3 regions of the Propionispora vibrioides genome follow, and region 3 is predicted to be linked to each of the others. Evidence: riboswitches for the same ligand, from Rfam matches in the RefSeq annotation. Region 3 holds a riboswitch; each other region holds the start of a gene.
What was found. Region 3 has a riboswitch for thiamine pyrophosphate ahead of thiC (phosphomethylpyrimidine synthase ThiC). Riboswitches for the same ligand answer to the same signal wherever they lie in the genome.
Positions count from the first base shown of each region.

Region 1: linked by a shared signal. The riboswitch ahead of cytX (putative hydroxymethylpyrimidine transporter CytX) and the one ahead of thiC (phosphomethylpyrimidine synthase ThiC) in region 3 are both predicted to bind thiamine pyrophosphate.
Region 2: linked by a shared signal. The riboswitch ahead of thiT (energy-coupled thiamine transporter ThiT) and the one ahead of thiC (phosphomethylpyrimidine synthase ThiC) in region 3 are both predicted to bind thiamine pyrophosphate.

Region 1 covers NZ_FODY01000005.1:47,897-54,744, forward strand. Annotated here, with positions in the region: gene BMW43_RS05860 (aminotransferase class I/II-fold pyridoxal phosphate-dependent enzyme) at 1-346, shown strand, start outside; gene BMW43_RS21030 (hypothetical protein) at 409-567, opposite strand; gene BMW43_RS05865 (hypothetical protein) at 875-1,147, shown strand; gene cytX (putative hydroxymethylpyrimidine transporter CytX) at 1,176-2,390, opposite strand; TPP riboswitch at 2,587-2,696, opposite strand; gene dxs (1-deoxy-D-xylulose-5-phosphate synthase) at 2,739-4,628, opposite strand; gene BMW43_RS21035 (hypothetical protein) at 5,103-5,276, shown strand; gene BMW43_RS05880 (aldo/keto reductase) at 5,575-6,696, opposite strand.
Region 2 covers NZ_FODY01000017.1:78,351-85,198, reverse strand. Annotated here, with positions in the region: gene BMW43_RS13640 (class I adenylate-forming enzyme family protein) at 1-991, shown strand, start outside; gene BMW43_RS13635 (aminopeptidase) at 1,076-2,305, shown strand; gene BMW43_RS13630 (hypothetical protein) at 2,411-2,593, opposite strand; gene thiT (energy-coupled thiamine transporter ThiT) at 2,679-3,305, opposite strand; TPP riboswitch at 3,368-3,478, opposite strand; gene BMW43_RS13620 (thiamine diphosphokinase) at 3,525-4,256, opposite strand; gene BMW43_RS21190 (hypothetical protein) at 4,329-4,493, opposite strand; gene BMW43_RS13615 (MalY/PatB family protein) at 4,598-5,782, opposite strand; gene BMW43_RS13610 (IclR family transcriptional regulator) at 5,952-6,710, opposite strand; gene BMW43_RS13605 (HAL/PAL/TAL family ammonia-lyase) at 6,770-6,848, opposite strand, start outside.
Region 3 covers NZ_FODY01000035.1:15,174-22,021, reverse strand. Annotated here, with positions in the region: gene BMW43_RS19260 (glutamine--tRNA ligase/YqeY domain fusion protein) at 1-15, opposite strand, end outside; gene BMW43_RS19255 (universal stress protein) at 387-833, shown strand; gene thiC (phosphomethylpyrimidine synthase ThiC) at 892-2,193, opposite strand; TPP riboswitch at 2,254-2,353, opposite strand; gene BMW43_RS19245 (isoprenylcysteine carboxyl methyltransferase family protein) at 2,424-2,939, opposite strand; gene BMW43_RS19240 (type III polyketide synthase) at 2,933-3,979, opposite strand; gene BMW43_RS19235 (FMN-binding glutamate synthase family protein) at 4,387-5,793, shown strand; gene BMW43_RS19230 (LL-diaminopimelate aminotransferase) at 6,216-6,848, shown strand, end outside.

The DNA of each region.
Region 1 (6,848 bases), on a different contig from region 3:
CGCCGCTATTGAAGCCCTGCGGCGCGGCGAAAAGGCTGTCCAGCAGATGGTCGGCGAGTACAACTTCCGTCGCCGGCTCATGCTGGACGGTCTGCACAACGCCGGTTTGTCCTGTTTTGAGCCCAAGGGCGCCTTTTACATCTTTCCTTCTATTAAAGAGACCGGCTTATCGTCCTTGGCTTTTGCCGAACAACTGTTGAAAGCAGAGAAAGTGGCTTTAGTCCCCGGCGATGCCTTCGGCACCTGCGGCGAAGGCTTTGTCCGCTGTTCCTATGCCACCTCCAGCGACAATCTGGCCGAGGCCCTGGAACGCATCGCCTGTTTCGTAAAACGGTTATCCCGCTAGAAATATAAAAAGGCCGTAAAGACAGTCGTTCCTGTCTTCACGGCCTTTTCCGTTTATAAAAATTAATCCTTGACCTTGTTATATAACGCAATAAAATAGAACACAATGGCAATGATACCGGCAATCTGGATAAATGTTAAGTTATGAATGTCCAAAATAGCAATCCATGCCACAAACAGCACCGATAAGATTTTATCCTTTGTCGAAAGCTTTTTAAACAAACGCTTGCTTCCCCCTTTTGTTCTAGCTGCTATTATCATACCACAGATTGCCCAAAAATTCTAACCTAAATGGAATAACCCCGCAGCCGGCCGGGGCTGCGGGGTCGAAAAAATAAAGAAATGAAATCAGGGAGAAAACATCTCTTTATTTGTCCCGGTATCTCCGAGATGTTTTTAGTATACCCCTTTTTTCTTTGAATTCCGTTTAGCTTAGAGCTATTTTGCTGTTTTTTTCTTAAGAATCAATCGGAAAGGATTCCTTACGGTGTCGGCGAATTGTATAGGATATAACAGAAAGGATACAGTGATGATCTACACAATTACCTTTGCCATTGGCTCCAAGCAGCCTGATTATGACCGTCTTACCGCCGCACTCCGCGCCTTGGGCGATGCCATACCGGCCCTACCGTCCGTGTGGCTGCTGGACAGCCTCTATGACGCCAACCAGATTTTCGAGGCCATCGGTCGTTACCTTGCTCACGAAGATCGACTGTTTGTCGCCGAAATTACTGACAACAGCATGGGCTGGATTGAGGAGCCGGCCAGTTATTGGCTGTCGCAAAAATTCGGACTCTATTAAAAAACAGCGCTTCCTCCAAACAGGCCGGCTATATGCCGGCCTGTTTTTGCTGTCCTCCCACCTGGCGCACCAGCTTAAGCAATATGGCTGTGATAACCATGACCGGTATGGTCGCGCCGGCGATAAAATCAACCTCCAGCATTTGATAATACAGCCAAACCCCAATGCCCCAAACGGCCAACGCCGGCCAGTCAACCAAGAGACCTGCTGTCACCTGCCGGCGGCCGTGCCAGAAATAATCGCTGAACAGAACAGCAAATAGCGGTGCAAAAACTGAGCCAATAGCCAGCAAAAAGTCCTGATAAAGTTCCATATCCACCGCAAGCGCCAGTGCCGTACCGATTGCCGTCAGTACTAACGCCATCCATTTTTCATTCCAGGCCGGCACCAGATTGGCAAAACTGACTCCGGCAGAATAGGCATCCATAAATGTAGTCGTCACAGTGGCCAGCACAATAATGCCCAGGGCGCCAAAGCCCAGACCAGCGGCCAGCATCATGGCCGACGGATCGGCACTACCGCTCACCAGTGCCGCTCCCAGGCCGATAATATACATCCAGCAGCTGCCAACAAAATAGCCGGCCCAACTGCCCCACACGGCACCCTGGCGGTTTCGGGCAAAACGGGTGTAGTCGGCGATCAGCGGCAGCCAGGATAACGGCATAACCACGCTCAACTCCAACGCCCCGCCAAAAGATATGCCGCCAACCGCCTCTTTGGTCAGAGCGCCGGTATCATGAAAGACGACCTGGCTCAACATCACCGTTACGCCCAGCAGCAATACCACGGCAGCCATATTCAGTTTTTTCCAGCCTCCTTCGCGGCCCAGCGCAATCCATAGAGCTACCAGCGCGCCAATAAAAAGACTCCATACTTGCAGCTGGTCCCAGCCCCACAGCAGCCTGGTCACATCATTGGCTGAACGGGCAGCCGAAATGATCATGACTGCCGTCCAACCCACCAGTTGCAAAATATTTAAAGCAGAAAAAAGATAAGAGCCATATACCCCAAAAGAAATTCGCGTAGAAAACAAGGCTGGAATTCCCTCGCGGGCACCAATGTAGCCGCCCAAGGCCAGCAGCGTTGTTCCGGCCAGATGACCGAGGAGCACCGCCAGCAGTCCCTGCTTAAATCCCAGCGGCGCCAATAGACCGCCTGTCATAATCTCAGCGATTGATACCGCCGCACCAAACCATAAAAATAAAAAATGACTTCCCCGTACCGTCCGGTTATTTTCCTGCATCTTAGTTCGTTCCTTTCCTAACAACCATTGATTTTCTTATCCTGGCTCCCATTAAAAGATTAGAAAGACTGCAAAGACCCCAAGCTTTTAGTGGAAGTTCAGTATTACATCCCTACGGGATAAAAAAACTGCTTTCAATTACCATCAGCCCGGTCAATAAAAAAAGCATCCTCACGGATGCTAACGGTTAAAAACAGGCCCTTCTATCCGTCATCCCTCCGCTGGCATTATCCAGATCAGGTTACAGGTCATAGACATATCGGGTCTATATCTCAGCCGGCCTTCCCAGCCCCCTGTGACAGGTATGTAATTGGTATCAGCGTATCACAGATTTATCAAAAGGTCAATTTATTCCGGAAAGAGCTTCCGCAAAAACCCTGCTGTCTGCCTGGCAATGCCGTTGGCGTCGAGACCATACTTTTTTAGCAGCAGGGCATGAGCGCCATGCTCAATAAACTCATCCGGCAGCCCCAGGCGCAGCACACGGCTACCCGCCAGCCCCTGGTCGCTAAGACATTCCAGAACGGCAGATCCAAAGCCGCCAGCCAGCACATTTTCCTCCACCGTAATCAACGGACCGGTTTCCGCTAACAGGTGAATAACTGACCGGTCCAGCGGTTTAACAAAGCGGGCATTGACTACCCCGGCGTCAATACCCTGTTCCTGCAATTGCGCGGCAGCTTGTTGGCATGGGTTTACCATGGAGCCGATAGCAACCAAGTTAACATCCCGCCCCAGCCGTAATACTTCGGCCTGCCCGACAGGCAAAACCTGCAGCGGTTCACTCAAATCGACCCCGATCCCGATCCCGCTGCCTCGCGGGTAGCGCAGGGCTACCGGCCGATTTCCCTGCAGCGCCGTATACAGCATATGCCGCAGTTCCCCCTCGTCCTTCGGAGCCATGCAGATCAGATTGGGTATATGCCGGAGATAGGAATAATCAAACACACCGTGATGCGTCGGACCGTCTTCCCCTACCAGACCGGCCCGGTCAAGAGCCAGCACCACCGGCAGCTCCTGCAGACAGACATCGTGCAGCACCTGATCATAAGCCCGCTGGCCAAAGGTGGAATAAAGCGCAATGACCGGTTTCTTCCCCTCACAGGCCATCGCCGCCGCCATGGTCACCGCATGAGGTTCGGCAATACCTACATCAAAAAAACGGGCCGGGAAACGGCCGGCAAAAGCTTTTAGCCCCGTTCCTTCCGGCATAGCTGCCGTAATGGCGGCTATATTTTTATCGGCTTCCGCCAGGGTCAGCAAGGTGTCACCAAATACCCGGGTATAGGTGGGTGGTCCGTCCTTTTTGATAATCTCGCCGGTTGCCGCATGAAAAGGTCCTACCCCATGAAAGATATCGGCATTTCGTTCGGCTGGAGCATATCCTTTTCCTTTGCGGGTCAGCACATGGAGGACAACGGGGCCGCTCATTTGCTTTGCTTTTTCCAACAGTCCGGTCAGGTCGGCCAGATCGTGTCCGTCGATCGGACCGAGATAGGTAAAACCCAACTCTTCAAACAGCATCCCCGGAATAAAGAAATGCCGCACACTGTCTTTCAGCCGCTCCGCCGTCTGAACCATCCGGTCACCGATCGAGGGAATACGCCGCAGCAAATGTTCAAGATCTTGTTTGACCTTCGCATAACCGGGAGCCGTCCGTATTTTGGCAAGATAGCCGGACATGGCGCCTACATTCCTGGCAATGGACATCTCATTGTCATTCAGTACCACAATCAGTTTGGTGCCGATATGCCCGGCGTGATTCAAAGCTTCATAAGCTTCCCCGCCAGTCAACGACCCGTCGCCGATTACCGCCAACACGTGATTGTCCTGTCCCGACATATCCCGCGCCACCGCCATGCCGACAGCCGCCGAGATGGACGTACTGGCGTGGCCGGTGGCAAACGCGTCATGTTCGCTTTCACTGCGCTTCGGGAAGCCGCTGATACCGCCCATTTGCCGCAACTCATGCAAGGCACCGCCCCGCCCCGTCAATATTTTATGGACATAAGACTGGTGACCCACATCCCAGATCATTTTATCCTGTGGGCTGTCAAACACTTTATGCAAAGCCAGGGTAAGCTCCACCACCCCCAGATTGGGAGCCAGATGGCCGCCTGACCGGGCTACCGTTTCAATAATCAGGCTGCGGATTTCTCCCGCCAGCAAAGTAAGTTCGGCAAAAGTCAGCTTCTTAATATCTTGCGGACTGTTGACACGTTCTAAGAAAGTATGCAAAATTCGTTCTCCCTCCTGAAACTAATACCGGAAATAGTTCGCCATGTTGGAAGAAATCCCCTGCCATTTTGCACAAAAGTTCATTTTTACTGCTCCGCCAACTTTGAAACTGGAAGCTACGGCGAGGCAAAGTTTTTGTCAGCCAAGACGCCTATATGTCGACTGACGACCACGCCGGCTGACGAAATTTTGACCGTCAGCAATTTCTGTTTACAAGGTTTATGGAGCACTAGAGATCTGTAAACTCTAAACCTATAGAATGAATTGCGAGAGATTTTTCGTCCTGCAAGACGAAGGAGGTGCGCATATCGGGAATACGCAAGCCGACGGCAACTAAGCAGGGCGGAAAGATCTCGTAAGAACACTAAGAATTAGGGATTACAGACTACCAGGTAACATAAAGAAATTTTACAGTTCACCTTCCCGCCGGCTCATCCGTATAATAAAGTAAAGACACAATAAGGGGTGGTCCTGTTGGTAATTGATTTTAATGAGCAAAAGTTCCGCAACGAAGTCAAGTCAATGGTTCGTCCTTTTGGCTTAAACAAACATCAAGTGGATGAAGTCATACGGCACGCTCTGGCGGCAGTCCGCCGGTCAAGTAAACCGGTTCGCGGCAATCCGGCAATTCCCGGCAAAGAAGAATGAAATAAAAAGAAACTCACCTTCCGGATTGGTAAGGTGAGTTTCCTCATGCTACAACATGTAAAGACACAACCTATCTATTTATGGAAAAATCAACAGGTCGACGTGTCATTATCGTTACCGATGCAGCAAAACAACAACAAAATAATAATAATGATAATAAACCAGCTACCTCCTGGTCCAAAGCCACCATTTCCACCCCAACGCATGATTATAACCTCCTCATAGCTTAATACAGAATCTACTGTATCCTATGTCGGATGAACGTTAGAGGTTACTCTCCCGCCGAGAAAAATGAAAGTTATGCTTCAAAGACCCGGGCCACATCCTCCAGGCACTTGGTAATTTCAATATGCTGCGGGCAATGGCGCTCACATTGCCTGCAGGCAATACATTCCGAAGCCTTGCCATGGATTTTGGTGTAGTTATTGTAGTAGAGCTGCTGCAGGGAAAAGCCCTTACTCACCGCTTGCTGTTCCGTATTGTACAGCGCAAAATACTTGGGAATCGCTATATTTTTCGGACATTCATCCACACAGTACTGGCAGGCGGTGCAGGGAATGGCAATCGCCTCATTAATAATCGTAACCGCCTGTTCGATAATAGCCTGCTCTGCCTGGCTAAGCGGCTGAAAGTCGCTCATGTACTCCGTATTGTCCAACAGTTGCTCCTTATCGGACATCCCGCTCAGTACCATCATAACCCCGTCCAGACTGGCAGCATACCGTACCGCCCAGGACGGCACCGATAAGTCCGGCCGGTACCCCTTAAACAGCGCTTCCGCTTTTTCCGCCACCTTAGCCAGCGCCCCGCCTTTGACAGGCTCCATCACAATAATCGGTTTATTGTGTTTGCGCGCCACTTCGTAGCACTTCCTGGACTGGATACTGTCATTATCCCAATCCAGGTAATTAATCTGCAGCTGCACAAAGTCCACTTCCGGATGGGCCGTCAGAATTTCGTCAAGCAAAGCAGCATTGTCATGATAGGAAAACCCGACTTTTCTGGCCTTGCCTTCCCGCTTCTTTTGCTGCACAAAACCGAAGCTATCCAATCGTTTGGCTGTTTCGTAATTGGTTACGCCCAGATTGTGAATCAAATAATAATCGAAGTAATCAACACCGCATTTTTCTAATTGCTCATTGAAAATGCGCTCTTGATCTTCCTCGACTTTGAGAAACATCGTCGGCAATTTGCTGGCCACCGTAAACCGGTCGCGCGGATGGCGCTTGATCAAGGCTTCGCGCAAGGCGATTTCGCTCTTGCCGGAATGATACATATAGGCAGTATCAAAATAAGTAAAGCCTCTCTCCAGAAACAGATCGACCATCTGATTCAACTCCGTGAAATCAACACTGGTCGGATCATCCTGCTTAATCAGCGGCAATCGCATAAAGCCAAAGCCTAATTTTTTCGCTTCCATGTCGTACCCCTCCATGTTGTTATGGAATGATTAGGGAGTGTCTTCAAACAATTAGCGAACTGATCAGTGATGCGTGACTTTCGTGACAGACAAGACAAAATTTCGCAGGAATACTGAACTTTATTCCCGGGAATTTCAACGAAGTATGGCAC
Region 2 (6,848 bases), on a different contig from region 3:
AGCGGTCCTTACTCACGAAAACCTGGTCGTCGACGCCCAGGCGTTCAGCCATATGCTGCCGGTAGAACGCCGGGACAATGTCCTCTGTGTGCTGCCCATGTATCATTGCTTTGCCTGGACCTGCGCCATTTTAAACGCGCTTTGGCTCGGGGCCGGCATTACCGTACTGGAAACCTTCGCCCCTAAGGAAACGGCAGCGGTCATCAAGGAGCACCGGGTTACTGTCATGTACGGCGTCCCGCCGATGTACAACCTGCTGTCCCGCCTGGCCCAACCCGACGCCTTGCGTACCGTCCGCATCTTCGTATCCGGCGGTGCCTCGCTGCCGGTGGAAATGGCCAAACAGTTTGAAAGCATTTACGGCACGCCGATCATCGAAGGCTACGGTCTGTCGGAAGCCTCACCGGTGGTCACCTTCAACCTGCCGGAAAAGAGAAAATACGGCTCCATCGGCAAAGCCCTGCCGGGCATTACTGTCGCCATTGTAAACGAGAACGGCCAACAGTTGGGCACAGGGGAAATCGGCGAACTGGTTGTACGAGGCCCTATTGTCATGCAAGGCTATTGGAATCTGCCGGAACAGACGGCCCAGTCACTGCGGGACGGCTGGCTTCACACCGGTGATATTGCCTACCGGGATGAAGATGGCTACTTTTTCATTGTCGATCGCCTGAAAGACATGATTATCAGCAGCGGCGAAAATGTCTATCCCCGCGAAATCGAAGAACTGCTCTACACCTATCCCGGCGTGGTGGAGGCGGCCGTCATCGGCGTACCCGACAGCCTGCGGGGCCAGGCCATTCGCGCCTATCTGGTCATGCGGGAAGGGGCGTCCTTTAACAAACGGGCCGTTAAGGAATTTCTGCAGGCCCGGCTGGCACCGTATAAGCAGCCCCGCGACATTGTCCTGGTTGACGCCCTGCCGAAGACTCCGACGGGCAAACTGTTAAAACGGGCGCTGCGCGAAGAAGCGGCCGCCACCAAAAGCTAACTGCCGGCCAATCAATTTGATTCGACACGCCGCCGGCTGGCGCTGCATATCCTAGTTTGTAAACCATAGGAAGGGAGACTGTCCATGAATACGCAATTACTTGAAAAATATGCCCGTTTGATTGTAAAAACCGGTATTAACTTAGAGAAAAACCAGACGCTGGTTATCAATTCCCCGATTGAAAGCGCGCCCTTTAGCCGGGCTCTGGCGGAAACCGCCTATAAGGAAGGGGCCCGGGATGTGGTCATCGTCTGGCGCGATGAATTATTCACCAAAATCCGCTATACCCATGCGCCGGAAGAAGTATTCAGCGAATATCCCGACTGGCAAAAAGAGCTGTACATGACCTACGTGCGGCAGGGGGCCGCTTTCGTCAGCATTGCCGCCTCCGATCCCGAACTGCTGAAGGACATTGAACCGGGGCGCATCGCCAAGGCCCAGAAGGCCGGCAGCACAGCGCTGCGCGAATACCGGGAGCGTCTGATGAGTAATCAGAACACCTGGTGCGTCGTGTCCGTTCCCACCGCGGCCTGGGCCAGGAAGGTATTCCCGGACCTGTCGGAGGAAGCGGCCATCGCCAGACTCTGGGAACTGATCTGCCAGGTCGTGCGGGTGGATACTCCCGATCCGGTGGCCGCCTGGAACAGCCACAAGCAAAACCTGCAACAGCGGCTGGATTTCCTAAACAGCCACAACTTTAAAACGCTTCATTATAAAAATTCGCTGGGTACCGACCTGACCGTCGAGCTGCCGGAAGGCCATATCTGGCTGGGCGGCTCTGAGCACACGCCGGCCGGCCGGGAATTCATCGCCAACATGCCGACCGAGGAAGTCTTCACCCTGCCTCAACGGACAGGCGTCAATGGCAAGGTCGTCAGTTCCAAGCCGCTTAACTACAACGGCAATCTGATCGACGGCTTCACGCTGACCTTCACCGACGGCAAAATTGTCGATTTCACAGCCAAAACAGGCTACGAAAGCCTGAAACATCTGTTGGAAACTGACGAAGGAGCCAGCTATCTGGGCGAAGTGGCACTGGTACCCTTCGACTCTCCTATCTCCAATGCCAACATTCTGTTTTACAACACTCTATTCGATGAAAACGCCTCCTGCCATTTAGCCTTCGGCAAGGCCTATCCGGTCTGCCTCGCCAACAGCGAGAACTACACGCCGGAAGAACTGGCGCAAAAAGGCGTGAACGATTCACTGGTCCACGAGGATTTTATGCTCGGCACCGCCGATCTGGAAATCATCGGCACCACCCGGCAGGGACAGCAAGTTCCTGTTTTTAAAAACGGCAATTTTGCCTTCTGATTTAAGCGCCCGGTCGGGCGCTTTTTCTTTTTTCTCCGGCATTGCCGGTCGACCATGTTAGTCTCGGGCCAGCTACTGATCAAGGTAAAACAAAAGGGAGAGCTGTCAGATCAGCTCTCCCCGGTCATAGGTATAGTCAAATTCTACATTGGAAATATTGTTGGCCACAATATCGTCGGCAATCGGGTCGGGAAAGATCCGGACATGTTTCGACGAATACACCTTGCGGCGAACCGGTTCAAAATAGCCCCGTTCATTGGGCGCGTAAGCAGGTCTTCTCTTTTTCATAGCGCTACTCCTTCCCGATTGAATTACGCTGTTAGTTTGCCCCGCCGCCACAAAAATATGAAAAACAGGCACTGGAAAAGGCCGGTTATTTTGGGATGGTCCGCAGCACTCTGCCAACCGGCAGTACTTTAAGAATAACCAGGCAAATGACTAGCTCCGGCAGCAGGTAGCTGCCGTTAAACACCAGGGAATACCAATAGGGAGACATCCCCTCCGGCGCATAGCTGGCGAAAAAAACAACGCCCGATATAAAATGACAGATAAACCGGCCGACTACGGCAACCGTCGCACCTAAAAACGGCCGGTCCCGGAAAAAGCCGGCCAAGCCCATGGCCATGTACGGCAGGGGATAATCAAACAGCACCTGGACGGGATGCAAAATATAAGGGTCCTGCAGCAGGTTAAGCAGCCCGTAAACAAAACCCGCCAGATAACCCACTACCGGCCCGTAACGGAAGGACAGCAACAGGAGCGGCAGCATGGCTCCCAAGGTGACACTGCCGCCCTGAGGCATATGATACAGCCGGAAGGTGTGCAGCACCACCGTCAGAGCCAGCGCCAGACCGATATGAACCAGCAGCCGGGTATGAATGGTGATTTTTTTGATATAAGCAAACGCTACCAGCAGCGCTACCATTCCGATCAGGGCAAATAGACTGGCCGGGTTTTCGGAAAGCAGCCAGATAGCGCTCAACCAGGTTGTCTCTTCCATCTTTCTCATCTCCTATGTAATCATATCAGCTATGCAAAAAACCGCATTCCCGAGGAATGCGGTTAAAAAACGTTTCGCTTCCCTACGCTGGCATGACCCAGATCAGGTGAAGGGTTAATGATTAGATCATTTCTCAGCCTAGTGCTCCGCACCTGGCACCCCTAGCACAGTGTTATGCTCTTTTTATGGTTATTATTCTATAGCGCGCCATCTGTCCTGTCAACTGTCCGCCGCTACATGAGCGCTCTGCCAGCACAGGTAGACCCCCAGACTGCCGCTGGCCAGGGCCACGCTGACCTCGGCCGCGGCCGGGCGGTTGCTGACGGCATAAGGCAGGGTGCTCAGCAGTTCCACCCTGTCCAGCGGCCAGTGGACGCCCTGGATACTCACGCCGCTGCAGGTGCCGGACAAAGGCAGAAGAGATATAACCTCAGGCGCAGCGCGCCAGGTAAGCCGGACCGCGTCTTCGCCTTGCAACAGGAGGAGTACCTCCGTCTGGTCGGCGGCCAGACAGCGGGAAAGGCCCAAGGCGGCGCAGCCTGTCAGTGAATAGATATTGCTAAAGGCATGATCAAACCGTCCGCCCCAGACGCCGGTAACCACCACAGCTGCCTGGCGGTATACCGTGCTGGCGGTTTGCAGGGCAAGCTGCAGGTCGGTAAGATTTTTTTCGGCCGGATATTCCTCCATCGGCACTCCCAGTTGCCGGCCCCAGGCCCAGCCGGCCCCGCTGGCGCTGTCGCCGTCACCAATCACCCGTTCAGGGACAATCCGGCTGCGTTGGCAGCAGTCAATGCCGTGGTCGACGCACCAGACGGCGCGGCCGGCAGCGGCCTCTTTCAGCCAGACCGGCTGCGGCGCCCGGCCGCCGGCTGCCAGCAGGACCTCCCGTTCCGGTGCCGGGCCGGGGAATAGGCAGTCCAATTGTGGCAATCGTATCACATGGTTCATACTGGCAGTCTCCTGTTCTCTTTCTTTTTGTCCCGGCAACGACAAGGATTAGCACGGTAAGAAAAAAGAGCCCTATGGCTCTAGCGGTTTCTTCGTACATCGTTTATATTCGTCCATTTTTTCCCGGAACGCTTGCATAACCCGGATGGCTTCCGGTGATCCTACGCCTTTTTTGCTGATAGTATCATGCAATTTTTCTTGCAATTGCTCCACTTCTTTCCATAGTTCCTGACTCATGGCTCTGACCTCCAATTGCAAATAATTACTATCCATAAGTAATTATACCACACCATGAGGGGAGGAAAAAAGTAAAATTCCTTTGGCCACCGGCCGGGAAGGACTCAGTCCTTGTCCCGGCGTGCGGCAATTGCCTGTTTAAGCTGGGTCAGCGCCTTGGTCAGAATACTGCGCGGGCAGGCGGCGTTGAGGCGCATATAGCCGTCAGCCTGTTCACTGAACCAGAAGCCGTCGTCCAGAGCCAGCTTGGCCTCGTTCAGCATAAAATCGTGCAGTTCGGTACGGTTCAAGCCCAGTTCACGACAATCCAGCCAGACCAGGTACGTTCCTTCCGGCTCATTAGGCTTAATTTCGGGAATATGGGTCCGGCAGAAATCACCGATATAGGCAAAATTGTCCTTTATATAGGCATTGACCTGCTCCAGCCACTCCTCGCCCTGACGATAGGCCGCTTCCACCGCCACCAGACTAAAGCAATTGTTGCGGCGGATATCCAGGTTTCCTAAAATCGCATCAAACCGGGCTTTGTATTCGCGGTTGGGGAAAATGACAATGGAAGCCTGCAACCCGGCCAGATTAAAGGTTTTGCTTGGCGCAATACAGGTAATGGTATTCTGCCGGAATTCTTCCGAGATACTGGCAAAGGGGATATGCTTATGTGCGGAATAGACCAGATCAGAGTGGATTTCATCGGCAATCACGGTAACGCCGTGGCGCAGGCAGAGCTGGCCCAGCCGGACCAGCTCGTCCTTGTGCCAGACACGCCCCACCGGATTGTGGGGACTGCACAAAAGCAGATATTTCGCACCCTGGGCTGCAAGTTCTGCCAAGTGATCATAATCCATCTCATACCGGCCATTCACATTTTTCAGGGGATTCTCCAATAGCTGCCGGCCATGGCTGCGCACCACGTCAAAGAACGGATAGTATACCGGCGACTGAATAATGATCTTATCTCCCGGCTCGGTAAAATGTTGAATCATCATACTTAACGAAGGAACCACACCGGGGCTATGTAGCATCAGACTTGGATCGGCCGACCAGCCATGGCGCCGGCTAAGCCACTCGCTGACTGCCGCAAAGTAGGACTTAGGCCGTGACGTATAGCCGAATATACCTTGCTCAGCCCGCTGCCGGATGGCTTCGATAATAGGTTCGGCCGTGCGAAAGTCCATATCGGCCACCCACAGGGGGACCAAATCCTCCCGGCCGAATTTTAAGCCTATTTCATCATATTTAGCGGCAAAATTATTGGTCCTGTCAATTACGGTATCAAAATCATATTTCATAGCCAAATCTTCTCCTTTATCTGCATTTACTGCCTAGTGCTGCATCCGGCGAAAATCTGTAGCAGATCACCGGCCTTTTTGCCGTCAGTCTTCGTTGTCGTCGGCTTACCTATGGCCGATAGGCGCGCCTTCTCCGCCTCGCCTGACGGCAAAAATTCTCGATGCCATACTACACTTTTCCACCGGATGCAGCACTCGTCTCCTGGTGCTGGAGACGTCCCGAAATTTGTCCGGCTGCCTGCCGGACGGTCTGCGCCAGCGCCGCCAGGTCTTGCTTTTGCATGCGTTCCACCGGCCCGGCAATGGTCAGGCTGGCCATAATCCGCCCATAGGCGTCATAGACGGGAACGCCGATGCCCATCACATCCTGATCAATTTCCGCGACGGTTATACTGCACCCTTGCTGCCTTATGGTCTCCAAATCGCGGGCAACAGGCCCGGGATCACCGATATGTGCAAGCACCTGTTCAATCACTGTTTTATCCTCAAACGCCAAAATGACTTTACCGGAAGCACTGACATGCAAGGGTAGAATCCGGCCGTTCGGCAGGGAAAAGCGAATGGCCCGCTGGCTTTCCACCGACTGAATACAAACAGCATGGATGCCGCTGCGCACCATTAAGACCGAAGTCTCGCCACACTCTTCAGTCAGACCTTCCATAATCGGGCGGGCAATAATGAACAGCTCCCGGTCCATCTCCTGATACAGGCAGCGCGCCAAATCCAAAATGCGAAAACCAAGGCTGATTTTCCCTTTTATTTTGCGCTCTACGATCCCGTTCTGTTCCAGCGTTCGCAGCAGCCGGTAGGCCGTGCTCTCGGGAATGTTCACCTGGCTGGCAATCTCGCTTACCGACAGTTGTGTCCCCGTAGCCGCGATAGCAAATAAAATATCCAGTGCTTTGGCTAATGTTTGTGCTTCTCCCATGATGAATCTTCCCATCTAAAGACTGTTATCTTCTGCAAACTTCGGCAGGAGCGTTACGCTCATCCGATTCCGGCCGCCGTTTCCGCTATCGGACACCCTTGCGCTTCATATAACTTAATTATACGAATAAATTCGGAT
Region 3 (6,848 bases):
CGGATTGGTCGTCATATTCCTACTCCTTTGCCACAGTCTAATGGTCTGTCTACTTTGAAAGCGTAAAAAAATTCGCGGGAAAAGGCCCGTGAAGTCATTATGGTTTTAGAATAGACGGACCATTAGCATAATATTGTTTTGCTTTTCGCTATAAAGCCAGTATTTCCTGCATGTATGTACCATAAAGGAAATTATAGCAAATTTTTTTAGTATTAGAAAGCTATTCCTGCCGTAAATTTTGACATATACAGAAAATTACATTATTATAATAGTATAGATAAATTCTCTTTACCTTACTCGTTGCCAAGCAAGAATTTTTTCGTAAGCCAGCCCGCAACCAGTAGGTGATTCTATTTAATTACATGTAAGCAAAGGGGGATTAACGAATGAACGCAGTACAATACAAAAAAATTCTGGTCCCTGTCGACGGTTCTCCCAACTCCTATAAGGCGGTCCAGCATGCCGGCTATCTGGCCGCTTGCACCGGCGCCACCGTAGGCTTGTTGCATGTTATGATTTCTTTTAAAGATTTACAGGTATATGCACCGCTGGGAACCACGTATATTCCGGAAGATTTTATGGAAAATGCCGAGGAATTCGGCAACCATGTCCTGGCAGAGGCGGTTGGCTTGTTGCCGCCGGAGGTACACAGTGCCACCTTTCTGGAACTGGGCTCACCGGCAGAGCGGATTCCCGGCTTCGCCCAGACCCAAGGCTATGATGTTATTGTGATGGGACGACGGGGCCTGGGTGTACTGAAAGAGCTAGTCATGGGCAGCGTGAGCCATTATGTTTTACATCATGCCAAGTGCCCGGTTATGGTCATTAAATAAATTACACATATAAAGAGAGGCGCCCGGAATGATTACCGCTCCGGAACGCCTCTCTTTTTTATTTAATGCACAAGTCCTCGCCATTCATCAGTTTTTTCATATTTTTCATCGGACACATCTTGCCGCACATGGTACAGGTATCTTCCGCTTCCGGTGCCGACGATTCCCGATAGCGTCTGGCTTTTTCCGGATCAATAGCCAATTCGATCATTTTGGGGAAGTTAACATCGGCCCTGGCCGCACTCATCGCATTATCCCATTCGCGGGCACCTGGAATTCCCTTGGCGATATCCGCCGCATGGGCGGCAATCCGGGAGGCGATAATTCCTTCTTTCATATCCTCCAGATCAGGCAGTCTGAGATGCTCCGCCGGCGTGACATAGCACAAAAAGTCGGCGCCATTAGCTGCCGCGATAGCTCCGCCAATAGCACTGGTGATATGATCATAGCCGGGCGCCACATCAGTCACCAGCGGTCCCAGCACATAGAACGGTGCGCCATGGCACAACCGCTTTTCCAGCATCATATTACCGGCAATTTCATTGAGCGCCATATGGCCGGGCCCTTCAATCATAACCTGAACATTTCGTTCCCAGGCCCGTTTAGTCAGCTCTCCCAGTGTAATTAACTCTTCAATCTGTGATGCGTCGGTAGCGTCCTGGATACAACCCGGCCGGCAGGCATCGCCCAGACTGATGGTTACATCATATTGTTCGCACAGGTCCAGCAGTCTATCATATTGCTCATAAAAAGGATTTTCCCGCTGATTGAGTTCCATCCAGGCAAACAACAGCGACCCGCCTCGGGAAACAATGTGGGTAAGCCGCTTATTTCGTTTGATACGTTCGGCCGTAGCCCGGTTAATGCCACAGTGAATGGTCATGAAGTCAACTCCATCCTGGGCATGCCGTTCGACCACCTGGAAAAACTCATCAGCGGTAATATCCTTTAGCTCCTTGTCCAGCATCCCTACCGCATCATACATGGGCACCGTGCCAATCATGGCCGGCGAAAAATCAATCAATTTACGGCGAAACTCCTGTGTCTTGCCATAACAGCTCAAATCCATAATCGCTTCTGCTTTTAAGTCGATCGCTTTTCTGGCCTTTTCCAGTTCCAGGTCAAGATCGCAGCAGTCTTTCGACACGCCCAGATTGACGTTGATTTTTGTCCGCAGTCCGGCGCCCACGCCTTCCGGGGCCAGGCTGGTGTGATGTTTGTTGGCCGGTATGACGACCTTTCCCTCGGCAATTAAGTCCCGCAGCCGGGTTACTTCCATTCTTTCCTTTTGGGCCACAAGCTCCATCTGCCGGGTAATAATTCCTTTTTTAGCGGCATCCATTTGTGTTGTGTAATTCATCATGCTCCCCCTTTAAGATTATGTATAAATAAAAAACGGGCTGCCTAGAGCAGCCCGTCATTTCATTGTTCTAAGCTATCCCTACGGTGGTGCTAACCACATCAGGTTCCAAGGGTCGGAAATCATTCCTCTCAGCCACACGGCGCCCCCAGCTATGTTGTGTCATATATGATTGTCTATAAAAATTGTAATGTATTTTACTTTCTTTGTCCAGCTACTTTTTCCCTCGCTTATTGCAGCAGCCGTAAAGCCTTGTTCTCAGTCGGGACCCGGACGCCTACCAGCAAGATAAGATTAAGCAGGGAAAATAGCAGGGCCGTTACCATAGCGTCAAAGATCATGGGAATACAAAATAATTCCAAACAGACCGCCACATAATTGGGATGCGGCACATAGCGGTAAGGGCCGCGCCGTATCCGCGCCGCTCCCGGTACGATTAAAATCCGGGTGTTCCAATAGCGCCCTAAACTCCCCATGCACCAATACCGGAGGACCTGAGCCACTGCCAGTCCCACGCCCCATATATACCAAAAGCTGTGCAGCGTCGGTCCGTTATACAGGCTTTCGCTCAGCAGACAACTAAACCAGGCTATATGCAGCAGAAAAAACAACGGATAATGCCTTTTGCCAAATTCCTTTGCCCCTTGTTTAAGCAACCAGGTCCGATTTCGCCGGGCCAGCAGCAGTTCTCCCAGACGCTGGCAAACCAGACAGCCCAGCAATAGATAAAAACCTACCGCTACCATTGAAACAATACCTGCTCGGCGCAAAAACCGGGGCCCATGGATAGCAATATCCCATACTGGCCGGCCGGTTCCGTTTTGCGCAAAAAGTCCGCCAACACAAAGCAAATGGAGGCGCTGGACATATTGCCATAGCGGGCCAGTACCTCGTAGGCCAGGCAGAAAGTCCCCGGTGCCAGAGCCAGGCTGTCTTCATAGGCCTGCAACACTTTCACACCGCCGGGATGCACAAGATAATGCTGGATTTTTTCCTGCTCCACGCCCCAATAGCAACAGGCCTGTTCCATCACACCAGGCAGCCGTTCCCTAATGAGCGAAGGAATGTCGCGGGAAAAGCGTACTTTAAAGCCCGATTCCACCACATCCCAGCCCATAATCGCAGCGGTATTGTCAAATAACGTACTATAGCTATCAAGCAGCACCGGGCCATGACCTGTTGCTCCCAGCACAACAGCGGCGGCGCCATCCGAAAAAAGTCCCGTTCCGACGACATTGGCCTTGGAGGCGTCGCCATGCTGAAAGGTTAGACTGCATAATTCCACAACCACCAGCAGCACCAATTTCTCTGGCAGCGCTTTTACATATTCCGCGGCTCGTGCCAGACCGGCGGCTCCACCGGCGCAGCCCAACCCCCAAAGCGGCAAACGGACGGTATGGCGGGACAAGCCCAACCGGGACAGTAGTTTTGTATCCAGCGTCGGTGTGGCAATACCGGTAGAGGAAATAAAAAAAACGGCACCAATATCGCCGGGTCCGGCGCCGGCCTGGTGAATGGCTGCCCGGGCCGCCTGTTCAGCCAGTTCTAAGGCCTGGGTCTGATATAAAGCATTGGCCTCAGCAAAGCCATGAGGAACGGTATACCACTCCAGCGGACATACCAAATGCCGGGTTTCAATTCCCGTATTGTCGAATACAGTCAACAGCTTATCTAAACGGCTCATTCTTTCTTTAAATACACCGGCTACCAATGCTTTGACTTCTTCCTGCCTGACACAATATGACGGCACTGCCGTGCCTACTGCCATGATTCTGGCCCCACTCATATCATCACGCCCTCACTTTACTAGTTAGCCGGTGGCCTCCCTTAATAAACCGGCCTTACTCCCTCGCGCAGACCGGCGATGGCCGCCGCATGCAAAGTCACGGCCTTTCCCAGCAACCGTAACAGTGTATATATATGCTAAAAAGGGCCAGACTTTCGTAAAACTTTACCGGCAGCTTATAGATTTAACCCATGTGGGGATACTAGAAACTAATTAAAGCGTGTTGGCACGAGTTGACTTGCTCAGATTTCGAGCGGATTTTTTCGCCGGACAAGGCAAATTTCCGCAGAAATACCGGACGTATTTCGAGGAAATTTAACGCAGTACGACGGAAACTACGCCGGAAGATGGGTGATGAACACTCATGTCGACACGCCTAAACTGCTTGTATTAAAGGAGGCCGCGTTATGCTGCTTAGTTTACTGGCAATGAAAATGCTGGACCCGGTCATGGATGAAGCCATGGTAAAAATGATGACTGAAGCTTATGAAGACAATCCCTTCCTATTGGTTACCGCTCTGGAAAAGCTCACTCCCCGGGCAGCCATCGAGGCGGCCATGCGGGCCGAATCAGGCACCGTACTGTCAAGACCGTTAGGCAGCCCGGTTGTACGCTCTCCCTGGCAGGACATCCTGCTCAATCCGCGGCAGCTTTTTTCCCTGCCAACCGCCAGCCTGAAAGAAGTAAGCACCAGGACGGTGATCGGACCAACCGCGAAAAAACCGCTGCTGCTGGACATACCGATCATGATTACCGGTATGTCCTATGGCGGCTCTTTGAGCCTGGCGATGAAAGAAGCCCTGGCCCAGGGTGCGGCCCTGGCCGGAACGTCCACCAATACCGGTGAATCAGCTGTTACGCAGGAGGAAAGAAAGGCGGCCCGTTTTTTGATCGGCCAATATCACCGTGGCGGCTTTCTCAGTGGTCAGGAACAGCTTAGCCAGTTGGACGCCATTGAAATTCAGCTCGGCCAGGGTGCCTGGGGCGGCGCTGTCGAAGAACCGATTACCATTCCCAAAGACGAGCACCTGCAAAAAACCTGGCAGTTGGAGCATGAAAAAAGCCCCGCCACCATTTACTCACGGATGCCGGGCAAAAGCTCCACCAAAGACTACATCACGATGATTGATTCTATGAAGTCCCAGTACGATGTTCCCATCGGTGTGAAAATTGCCGGGACTGATTACTTGGAATATGAACTGGCAGTCATTGCCCAAACTCAAGCCGATTACATCGTCATTGACGGCGCGGAGGGTGGTACTTCTGCCGCACCGCCTACCCTGCAGGACGATCTGGGGCTGCCCACCCTTCATTCCCTGGTACGAACGGTACAATGGCTAAAGGAAAATAAGCTGCGTGACCGGTTCAGCCTGATTATTGCCGGCGGCCTGACAACGCCCGGGCATTTTCTAAAAGCACTGGCGTTGGGGGCGGACGCCGTCTATATCGGCACCATTGCCCTCATGGCTGCCATGCACACTCAGGCACTCAAGGTCGTCCCGCAGGCCCCCCCTTCCCAACTTGCCTTATATACCGGTAAAATGAACGACAAGCTGGACATTGATCAGGCAGCCCGCCACCTATTTCAATTTCTTACCTCCTGCACGCAGGAAATGAAGTTAGCCGTCCAGGCTCTGGGAAAACACTCCTGCAAAGAGCTGTGCCTTGAGGACCTGGTAACCGTCGACCGGGAACTGGCTGAATGGACCGGTATCCGCTATGCCGGTCAAAGCCGCAAAAAGCAGACCGTCGAACTGGATGAATACACCGGCAGCCACACTGCCACCGAAACTGTCGCGCCCACTCTGCACTAGTACCTACCTCGTCAACCCTAAAACAGTCCTTAAGTTTTAAGTGATGTAATAAGCTCTGCCGTTTTCTTTCTGCGGCAGAGCTTAAAAACATGAATTCAACCATTAGGAAACGCCGTATAACCAATGATTTTCCCGCCATGCTTTGTTACATTTTCTTGCCATAACCCTATTATACCCACGAGAATGTGCCTTGTCCGGCGAAAAAATCGCTTGCTGCCCTAGGGAACCACTGATTGCGCTTTTGCTTCCTTGCCAGCCGAAAAAATCTCTCGCCAGGCCGGCAGGCTCATTAAATCAGCGGTTCCCTAGCATTTCCGTGATTGAATTCAGGTTCTAACTTTTTTGACATAACTAATGCGTAGTTCTGCTCTTTTATAGTATAATATATAGAGTATTGCTGTATTTTGGAAAGGAGTTACTGTATGGCTACTATAAACGAAAACTATTTAAAACTTCCCGGCAGTTATCTATTTGCCGAAATAGCAAGAAGAGTTGCTAAATTTAAAGAAGAAAATCCGTCGGCCAATGTAATCCGCTTAGGTATCGGCGACGTAACCCGTCCTTTGCCGCAGTCGGTTATTACCGGCTTGCATGCCGCCGTGGATGAAATGGCTAATGAAAATACGTTCAGAGGCTACGGCCCGGAACAGGGCTATCAATTCCTGATAGAAAAAATTATTCAGACCGATTACAATCCGCGCGGCATCCAGCTTGATGTAGACGAAGTCTTTGTCAGCGACGGTTCCAAAAGCGATGTCGGCAACATTCAGGAAATTTTCGGCCTGGAAAACAGAGTGGCCATCACCGATCCGGTATATCCGGTCTACCTGGATACCAATGTCATGGCAGGAAGAACCGGCGCACTTGGCCAGGACGGCAGATTCGGCAATGTAGTGTATCTGACCTGCAATGCGGAAAACAAATTCGTCCCCCAGCTTCCGTCAGAAAAAGTCGATCTCATTTACATATGCATGCCTAACAATCCTACCGGCACCACCCTGACGAAAGACGAGCTGAAAGTCTGGGTGGATTATGCCAAAAAACACAACTCGATT